3 regions of the Bordetella sp. 15P40C-2 genome follow, and region 3 is predicted to be linked to each of the others. Evidence: predicted binding sites of a transcription regulator. Region 3 holds the regulator's gene; each other region holds the start of a gene.
What was found. Region 3 encodes HrcA, which represses chaperone genes, less so after heat shock. Its sites were predicted from a motif close to TTAGCACTCNNNNNNNNNGAGTGCTAA; they were not measured.

Region 1 (3,277 bases), on a different contig from region 3:
GTCATGTGCATCAGGCGCTGGATCGCCGACGCCATCATCTACGCTTGCTGGCGACGCCCTCGACCTGTTTTCAATTTACTGTGCGCGATGGCAAACATGCGATCGATCCGTCGCCGCCCGGCTACCGCTGGTTGAAGCTTTATCAGGATGGCTCGTTTGCCACGGGCGTGCGGCGTATCGGCGTGCCAGCGTGGCAGGCGGTGCAGACGAAATCACAGGCGGCGTGACGGACCCAAGGACCGCGCCGGCAAAAAAATAGGGCACCGATATGCGAGGTGCCCTGCAAGCATCCGTTTCTTAGGGGAGGGGAAGAGGAGAAGCCGAAACGGATGCAAGACTACATGTGCCGTGAACGGCGATTGTCGTCTACAGTGGTTAGTCACGTTTACGGCGATTTAGTTTCCCGATTGGGGCCTTTACGGGGCTGGAAATTGCATCAAAATGTAACCGACTCCGGTCCTGGGCGTGCCTTGGGAACACCGCAGTAAGCATAGGCCGTATGTAAACGACACGGCCCCCCGAGGTGGACATTCATCCACACCCAGGAGGCCGTTTTACGTGTACTGGCTTACCAGCCGGTAGAAATGGCGTCAGGCAGACAACGCGCCGCGCATCTTCTTCAGTGCCGCGGCTTCGATCTGGCGAATACGCTCGGCCGATACGCCGAACTCTTGGGCCAGATCCTGCAACGTGGCGCCGCCCTCGTCCTGCAGCCAGCGCGCCTCGATGATACGGCGCGCGCGCGGATCAAGCGCCTCCAACGCGTTGGCCAAGCCCGTGCCTTGTAGCTGATCGTATTCACGACGATCCAGCACGCGAGTGGGTTCGGCTTGCCCTTCGTCAGAGAGGTACGAAATGGGCGCGTAAGCGTCCTCGTCGTCATCCTGCTTTTCCAGCGACAGATCACGGCCGGACAGGCGGACTTCCATTTCGCTGACGTCTTCGCGGCGTACGTTCAGCGCTTGCGCGATATGGTCGACTTGCTCGCGATCGAGCGTTTGGCCATCGGGGCGCATGCTGCGCAGGTTAAAGAACAGCTTGCGCTGTGCTTTGGTGGTAGCGACCTTCACCATGCGCCAGTTGCGGATGATGAATTCGTGAATTTCGGCTTTGATCCAATGGACGGCGAACGACACCAGGCGTACACCACGCTCGGGATCGAAACGCTTGACGGCCTTCATCAGGCCGACGTTGCCTTCTTGGATTAGGTCGGCGTGCGGCAGGCCGTAGCCCAGATACTGACGGGCAACCGACACCACCAGGCGCAGGTGCGACAACACGAGTTCTCGAGCCGCCTCGAGATCGTCGTTATCGCGCAGGCGGCGACCTAATTCGGTTTCGCGTTCGGCCGTCAGGACCGGCAGACGGTTGACGGCGGAAATATAGGCCTCGATGGTGCCTAGCGAGCCCGGATTGGCAACGGCCAACGCCAGGGCGTTGCCAGTAAGGGCCAACGAGCTACCGGGTTGATTCATGGTTGCGTCCTCCAGGTGGGAATTGACAGCGGGATTCTTTGATATTAGCACTCTCTCCATGTGAGTGCTAATTGGACTGGCAGCCCGCGTAAAAGTTCAGACTGGTCTGAGATTTTGTGACGCTAGGACCGTATTCAGACTGGCAGCACCCTCTGTGCCTGGGCTACCAGCCACGCTGCTTCAACGCCTCGGCGGTCACCGTGTCGCCCGGGCGTATGACTACCGCCCCGCGCGGGTCCATATAGACCTGATAGCGCGCACCGTCGAACATCGGCATATAGGCGGCGCTACCGTATTGCACGTCGACAAAGGGCAGCCAGTTGGGGAACACCTGCCTGAGCACTGCTAGATCCGGCACCGGCCAGTCTGACAAATCGTGCACGCTACGCGGCGCCTCTTGTTCCTGCCGGATATCGGTGTAGCGCCCGGCCAGACGCTCGAATCGGTACAAGGGCGGCGCGCCCGCCAGCAGGGCGGGCAGGCGCCAGCGGATCACCTTGGCGTCGATCTGCCACTGGTCGCCCGTCAGGACATAGTCGCGGTCCGCGCTGCCCGAAAGCGCCGTGGTCACGACAAACGCTCCGGGCGCCTGCTCACGCATCGACACGCTGGCGACCGGCACGTCTGTGGTCAGCCGTAGAAACTGCACCAGCGTCAGCGCCAGGAAAGCCGACACGGCGGCGAGCAGAATCAGCAGGAGGCCGAACAGCCGCCGAACAGGGCGCAGGCGGAACATCCGCCGCCCTCGGGCATCGCGTGGACCGCCTCGGCCGAATAACAGCAGGCCGCCGGGGATCAGCACCACCAGGGCGACTAAGGCCATCCAGATAAAAGGAGCGAAACCGTTGATCACCGGGTCATCCATTCAGACACCGGGGCGGCCGCCCCGGCGCGTTGCGGGATATTCAATTCACAATAGCCCGCAAGCCGCCTCAACGCAAACCCAGTCGCTCGGCGTGAAACTGCAGATGGTCGGCCATGAAGGTCGAGATAAAGTAATAGCCGTGGTCGTAGTCCGCGTGGCGCCGCAGCGTCAGCGGCTGATTCGCCTGGCGGCAGGCATCCTCGAAGGCCTCGGGGTAAAGTTGCTCGGCCAAAAAGCCATCGGCCAGGCCTTGATCGATCAGAATCCCCTCCGGGAAGGGGCGCTGCGCCCGGGCCATGAGTTCGCTGGCGTCATAGGCCTTCCAGGCCTCGGTATCCGTGCCAAGATAGCCCTCGAATGCCTTTTTCCCCCAGGGGCAGCGCGTGGGTGCAGCGATGGGCGCGAAGGCCGAAACGGAGCGGAATTTATCTGGGTGCCGCAGGGCCAGCACCAGGGCGCCATGGCCGCCCATGGAATGGCCGAAGATCCCCGTACGCGCCGGGTCGCCAGGCAGCTGCCCGGTGGCGATGGCGTACAGCTCTTTGGTCACATAGCTTTCCATGCGGTAGTGCGGCCGCCAGGCGGACGTTGTCGCATCGAGATAAAAGCCCGCGCCGGTACCGAAATCCCAGTCCGCGTCCTCGCCCGGCACGCCCGCGCCACGCGGGCTCGTGTCGGGGGCGACCAGCATCATCCCCAATTCGGCGGCCAGCCGTTGCGCGCCGCCTTTGATCATGAAGGTTTCCTCGGTGCAGGTCAGGCCTGCCAGATAAAACAGCACGGGCACGGGGCCCCGTTCTGCGTGGGGCGGAAGGAAAACAGAGAATCGCATCGGCAGGCCGATTTCGCTCGAAGCATGCCGGTAAAAACGTTGCCAACCGCCGAAACAGCGGTGCTGGGAAATGAGTTCCAAGTCTGCCATGGCGTGTGATCCTAT
Region 2 (3,277 bases), on a different contig from region 3:
CAGGATCAGCTTGATACCAGCGTTTTGGTCAGGCGTGTCGCCTTGCAGGCCAGCGATGGCTTGCTTGGCGCGCAGCAGAGCCACGCCACCACCAGCAACCACGCCTTCTTCCACAGCAGCGCGGGTAGCGTGCAGGGCGTCTTCGACGCGGGCTTTCTTTTCCTTCATTTCGACTTCGGTGGCAGCACCGACGCGGATCACGGCAACACCGCCGGCCAGCTTGGCCACGCGCTCTTGCAGTTTTTCACGGTCGTAGTCCGAAGTGGCTTCTTCGATCTGCACGCGGATTTGCTTGACGCGGGCTTCGATCGACTTGCTGTCGCCAGCGCCGTCGATGATCGTGGTGTTTTCCTTGCCCACTTCGATGCGCTTGGCTTGGCCCAGGTCTTGCAGGGTGGCCTTTTCCAGCGACATGCCGGTTTCTTCGGAGATCACAACGCCGCCGGTCAGGATGGCGATGTCTTCGAGCATGGCCTTGCGGCGATCGCCGAAGCCAGGCGCCTTGACGGCGGTGGTCTTCAGGATGCCACGGATGTTGTTCACCACCAGGGTGGCCAGGGCTTCGCCCTCGACGTCTTCAGCGATGATCAGCAGCGGACGGCTCGACTTGGCGACTTGCTCCAGCACGGGCAGCAGGTCACGGATGTTGCTGATCTTCTTGTCGAAAATCAGAACATACGGATCGTCCAGAGCGGCAACTTGCTTTTCCGGGTTGTTGATGAAGTAGGGCGACAGGTAGCCGCGATCGAATTGCATACCTTCGACCACGTCCAGTTCGTTTTCCAGCGACTTGCCGTCTTCGACGGTGATGACGCCTTCCTTGCCGACCTTGTCCATCGCGTCAGCGATGATTTGGCCGATCGACGAGTCGCTGTTGGCCGAGATCGAGCCAACTTGAGCGATTTCCTTGCTGGTGGTGACCGGCTTGGATTGCTTGGCCAGTTCAGCCACGGCAGCGGCCACAGCCTTGTCGATACCGCGCTTCAGGTCGATGGGGTTGAAACCAGCGGCCACGTACTTCAGGCCTTCCTGGACGATGGCTTGAGCCAGAACGGTAGCGGTGGTGGTACCGTCGCCAGCGTTGTCCGAGGTCTTGGAAGCAACGTCTTTAACGAGTTGCGCGCCGATGTTTTCGAACTTGTCTTTCAGTTCGATTTCCTTGGCAACCGACACACCGTCCTTGGTGACGGTCGGGGCGCCGAACGAGCGCTCGAGCACAACGTTACGGCCTTTGGGGCCCAGGGTGGTCTTAACAGCGTTGGCGAGAACATTCACGCCGCGCACGATGCGAACGCGGGCGTCATCGCCGAAGAGAACTTGTTTGGCAGCCATTGTGAGCTTCCTTCAGAATTCGTTCAGTGGATTACTGGATCACGGCGAGGATTTCTTCCTCGCGGATGACGAGCAGCTCTTCGCCGTCGACTTTGACCGACTGGCCGGCATACTTGCCGAAGAGAACCTTGTCACCGACTTTCAGGTCGACCGGCAGCACTTTGCCGTCTTCGGTCTTCTTGCCCGGGCCGACGGCCACGACTTCGCCTTGATCCGGCTTTTCAGCGGCGCTATCAGGGATAACGATGCCCGAGGCAGTCTTGCGCTCGTTGTCCAGGCGTTTGACGATCACACGATCGTGCAGGGGACGCAGGGCCATGAGGAACTCCTGTTTCTAATAAATAGAGGTGAAATGTTCGGATTCAGTGCCGGGAGGCAGTGTTAGCACTCACCGGCGGCGAGTGCTAATTATAGGGATGATGTTGCGAGGTTCAAGGGGTAGCGTTGTATCTGTTACATTTTGATGCGCCGCCCAAGGCATTGGCGCAGCATGTTGGCCGCGCCCTTCCAGGCGGCCGCCTGCCGATGGGTCACGATTGTTAGCGAGCAATTCGCGTATGGGTCACGCCACATTGCCGGGCCACGCCGACAGCGCCAAGTCCGCTAGTTTGTTTAGTGTGTGCAGATTTGCACCGTCGCAGGCTTGGGCTGACATGCCCTGCACCACTGCCGCATAGAAGCGAGCTATCGCCTCGGTATCTGCGTGCTCGGCTAGCTCGCCGTTCTGCACCGCTTGGTCGAGCCGGGTTTTTAAGAGCTGAACCCCACGGGCTCTGCGCGCGGCCACGGCGTGCGCTACGTCGTGATTTTTCTCGTTGTGCTGTAGCACCGCGTTAGAGACCATGCAACCCCGTGGCCGGCCTGACTGCGTGAACCGCCGCGCGGCGTCTTTCAGGTAAAAGGCGATGGCCTCGTAAGCGGGACGGCCGTCTCGCAACGCTTGCATCCATAGCTTGTTTTCACGTTCGCTGATGTGGTCAATCGCCTGCTGGTAAAGCTCTTCCTTGGAACCGAATGCGGCGTAGAGCGAAGGCGGGGGTACGCCCATCGCGTGCGTCAGATCGGCAATCGAAGTGCCTTCGTAGCCGCGTTCCCAGAAAAGGTTCGCCGCGATTTCAAGGCCGGTTTCGCGGTCTAGCGAGCGTGGTCGTCCGCGTTTCCGAGGGGTGTTGTCCATTTTATATCAACCGCTATAAAAATCATTGGCAGGGCGCCTAATCTGTTTTAATATAGTGATCACTATATTAATCATCCTAAGAGGAAAACATGGCTGGCAAATTAGCACATAAGGTCGCATTGGTATCGGGCGCTTCGCGGGGAATCGGCCGTGCCACGGCGTTGGCATTGGCCCGGGAGGGCGCGGCTTTTATAGGCCTGCATTATGGCAATAATGCAGACGCGGCGCGGGCCACGGTTCGCGAGATCGAACAACTAGGAGCTAAAGTCGTGGCCATCCAGTCCGATCTCCACAACGGGCGTGATGCCGCCTATGAACTTTGGCACCGGTTTCAGGATGCGGCCGTTGCCGCGACCGGCGAAGCGGGACTCGATATTCTTGTCAACAACGCCGGCATCGCGCCTGCGGTGGCTTTATCCGAGACGAGCGAGTCGTTGTTCGATGAGGTAATGGCGGTGAACTTGAAGGCGCCGTTTTTTCTGATCCAGGCGGCAAGCGCGCACATTCGCGAGCGTGGACGCATAATCAATGTGTCGACGGGCTTTACCCGGCTGGCGGCGCCAACGCATCCGGCTTATGCGGCTTCCAAGGGCGCGCTTGAAACTTTGACGCTGGCTTTGGCTCCGGCATTCGGACCGCGAGGTATTACGGTGAATGCAGTGATGCCAGGGGTGACGCAGACCGACATGAATGCCGAATGGCTTGCGCATACAGAGGCACGTGACAGCGCTGAAGCGATGTCGGTGTTTTCGCGCTTGGGCCAGCCGA
Region 3 (3,277 bases):
GCATCCAGCAAATCGCGCTGGGCGTCCGCGCGCATCAGGCTTTGATGCGCATGTTGCCCATGGATGTCCACCAGATTGTCACCCAGCTCGCGCAGTTGCGTCAGCGTCGCGGGCATGCCGTTGATATAGCCCCGGCTACGTCCTTGCGCGTCAACGACGCGCCGCAAGGCGAGCTCTTCGCCGGTATCCAGGTCGCGCTCGGCCAGCCATTCGCGCAGGGCAGGCGACAGATCGAAAATGGCCGTGATATCGGCCCGGGCCGCGCCTTCGCGCAGCACGCCCGCATCGGCGCGGCCTCCCAATGCCAAAGCCAGCGCGTCGATCAGGATCGATTTCCCCGCGCCGGTTTCGCCGGAAAAAACGGTAAAACCCGAGCCGAAGTGAATCTCGGCCTGTTCGACGATGACGAAGTCGCGAATATGCAGAGTGCGCAACATAGTTGTGAGGCTTATTCCACGCTGGCCGACGCCTGCGGCATCAGGTTCCAATGTAGCTTGCGACGCAAGGTCGAAAAGAAACTGTAGCCCTCGGGATGCACGAAGCGAATCGTGTAGGGCGCACGCTGAACCGAAATACGGTCTCCGGGCTGCAAGTCGGACCAGGTCTGCATGTCGAAATGCACGCTGGCGCCGGTCTCGACGCGCCCGATTGCGGTGAGTGTCATGCTGAGTACGCCGCTGCCGGGAATCGCGATCGGTCGATTCGATAGGGTCTGTGGGGCGACCGGCACCAACACCATCGCATCCAGGCCGGGATGCAGTATCGGACCATTCGCCGACAACGCATACGCGGTGGAGCCCGTCGGCGTCGCGATGATCAAGCCATCGGCACGCTGCGCATACATGAACGCGCCATCGAGTTCGACGCGCACTTCGATCATGCCGCCGCGCCCGGCGCGGTTGAGCACCACATCATTGAGCGCCGGCGCGCTATACATCAGCTGATCGCCGCGCCAGACCGACCCCTCGAGCAGCATACGGTCTTCGGCGCGGTAGTTGCCTTCGATGATGCGGCTCAGCGCATTCTGCGATTCCTGTACGGGGATGTCGGTGATAAAACCCAGGCGTCCATGGTTGATGCCCACCAGCGGCACGCCGTAAGGCGCGAGCGTGCGCGCTGCGCCGAGCACTGTGCCGTCGCCACCCATCACCACGGCCAGCGAGGCCGTCGCGCCGATGTCCTTCAGGGTAGCGATGGGGTAGTCGGTCAGTCCGGTGTTCTTGGCTGTATCGACATCGATCAGCACCCGTCTGCCCGTCTGGATCAGCATGTCGGCCAGCACGCGCAGCGGTGCGTCCAGGCCGGTATCCTGATGTCTGCCTATCAGTGCGACAGTGGGAAAATGCATGGTGAAACAACCGAATATCGAGGAAAGGCGGCACGATAGCCGCGTAATGTGCCGATTATATGGGGCGCGTTTACGCGCCGGACGGGCAAGGGGGATAAAAAAACCCCTTTCATGAAAGATTCCTTACAATAGTCCACATGGATGATCGCGCTCGTGCATTATTAAAGGCCCTGATTGAACGTCACATTGCCGATGGACAACCGGTAGGCTCGCGCACGCTGTCCAAGGTGTTCGATCTTTCCCCGGCCACTATCCGCAATGTCATGGCGGATCTGGAAGATATGGGCTTGATTCACAGCCCGCATACCTCCGCCGGCCGAGTGCCCACGCCGCGGGGCTACCGTATGTTCGTGGATTCCCTGCTGGCCGTGCAGCCGTACGAGTTTCAGCCGCTGCAGCTAGGCGAGGCCGCGTTGAAAGCCAACGAGCCCTCGCGCGCACTGAGCGCGGCCGCCGCGCTGCTGTCTAACCTCACGCAATTCGCCGGTGTGGTGCTCACCCCGAAGCGCGCGCAGGTGTTTCGCCAGATCGAGTTCATCCGCTTATCCGAGCGGCGTGTCCTGCTCATTATCGTGACGCCCGATGGCGACGTGCAGAACCGCATCCTGTCCGTGCAGCGGGACTACACCGAGTCCGAATTGCTGGAGGCGGCCAATTTTTTCAATACGCATTTCGCGGGCAAATCCTTCGATGCCGTGCGCCGCACGCTCACGACCGAGCTCGCGCAGTTGCGCAATGACATCTCGCGCCTGATGCAAGCGGCCGTGGAGGCGGGCGCCGAAGCCGCCGAGGATGGCGACGAAGTGATCATCTCGGGCGAGCGCAAACTCCTAGATGTGACGGATATCGCCTCGGATATGGATCGTCTGCGCAAGATGTTCTCGCTGTTCGAGAAAAAGACCGAGCTGCTTCAGCTGCTGGATACTTCGAGCCGGGCGCAAGGCGTGCAGATTTATATAGGCGGTGAATCGCAACTGCTGCCGATGGAAGATATCTCTGTGATCACGGCACCGTATGGCGCGGATGGCCGGGTCATCGGCACCCTGGGGGTTATCGGCCCGACACGCATGTCGTATGACCGCGTGATCCCGATTGTTGATATCACCGCGCGGTTGCTGTCCAACGCTTTCAGCCATAACTAGTAAGATGCAGCAGCCGGCCATATCGGTCGGCGGCGGCGCGCAGCGTATTTTGCCCTGCGCGTGTGGTGTCGCGGGCCATGCCACGTGCCACGCGGTCCGCGTCTGGCTGTCGCGATTCAGATCGCGTCGAGCTCAACGTTTTCTTTAGGGGGTCTTCGTGTTTTTGCGCCTGTTTAAGTATCTATGGCCCGAACGCTACCTGCCTGAACCCGCCGTGGCGGATCCTTTTGACGAAAACCCCGCTATCCGCGCCCCTGGCCCGGTAGGCGTACTGCTGGTAAACCTGGGCACGCCGTCCACGACCACGCCACGCGACATCCGCAAATATTTGGCGGCGTTTCTGTCCGATCCGCGCGTGATCGAGATTCCCCGCTATCTGTGGTTGCCGATTTTGCATGGTCTGGTGCTTGCCCGCCGCCCGCGCCGCCTGCAGCCGCGCTATGAAAGCATCTGGATGGAAGGCGGCTCGCCCCTCTTGGTCTATAGCCAGCGCCAAGCCGAGGGCGTGGCGCAAGCCTTGCAGGCGCGAGGCAAGGATGTGCGTGTGCAACTTGCCATGCGCTATGGTGAACCTTCCATCGCGCAGGGCATCGCGGCGCTGCGCGAGCAGGGGTGCGATCGCATTTTGACCGTGCCGCTATATCCTCAGTTTGCCGCCAGCACCACGGCCACGGTCTTCGACGCCGTCGCCAGCCACCTGGCCAAGCTGCGCGACCAGCCGGAAATGCGTTTCATCAAACGATTCCATTTGCATCCGGGGTATCTGGATGCACTGGCACAGAAGATC

Region 1: a site for HrcA is predicted at 1,520-1,546, ahead of rpoH (RNA polymerase sigma factor RpoH). Genes of this name have one in related genera too.
Region 2: a site for HrcA is predicted at 1,714-1,740, ahead of groES (co-chaperone GroES). Genes of this name have one in related genera too.

Annotation. Positions count from the first base shown of each region.
Region 1 is NZ_WSJA01000029.1:87,791-91,067, forward strand. It holds gene GOQ25_RS13910 (phosphodiesterase) at 1-227, shown strand, start outside; gene rpoH (RNA polymerase sigma factor RpoH) at 591-1,475, opposite strand; gene GOQ25_RS13920 (hypothetical protein) at 1,639-2,328, opposite strand; gene fghA (S-formylglutathione hydrolase) at 2,408-3,262, opposite strand.
Region 2 is NZ_WSJA01000020.1:50,968-54,244, reverse strand. It holds gene groL (chaperonin GroEL) at 1-1,332, opposite strand, end outside; gene groES (co-chaperone GroES) at 1,364-1,651, opposite strand; gene GOQ25_RS09145 (TetR/AcrR family transcriptional regulator) at 1,895-2,509, opposite strand; gene GOQ25_RS09140 (SDR family oxidoreductase) at 2,599-3,277, shown strand, end outside.
Region 3 is NZ_WSJA01000057.1:72,547-75,823, forward strand. It holds gene recN (DNA repair protein RecN) at 1-437, opposite strand, end outside; gene GOQ25_RS18660 (NAD kinase) at 449-1,348, opposite strand; gene hrcA (heat-inducible transcriptional repressor HrcA) at 1,486-2,490, shown strand; gene hemH (ferrochelatase) at 2,648-3,277, shown strand, end outside.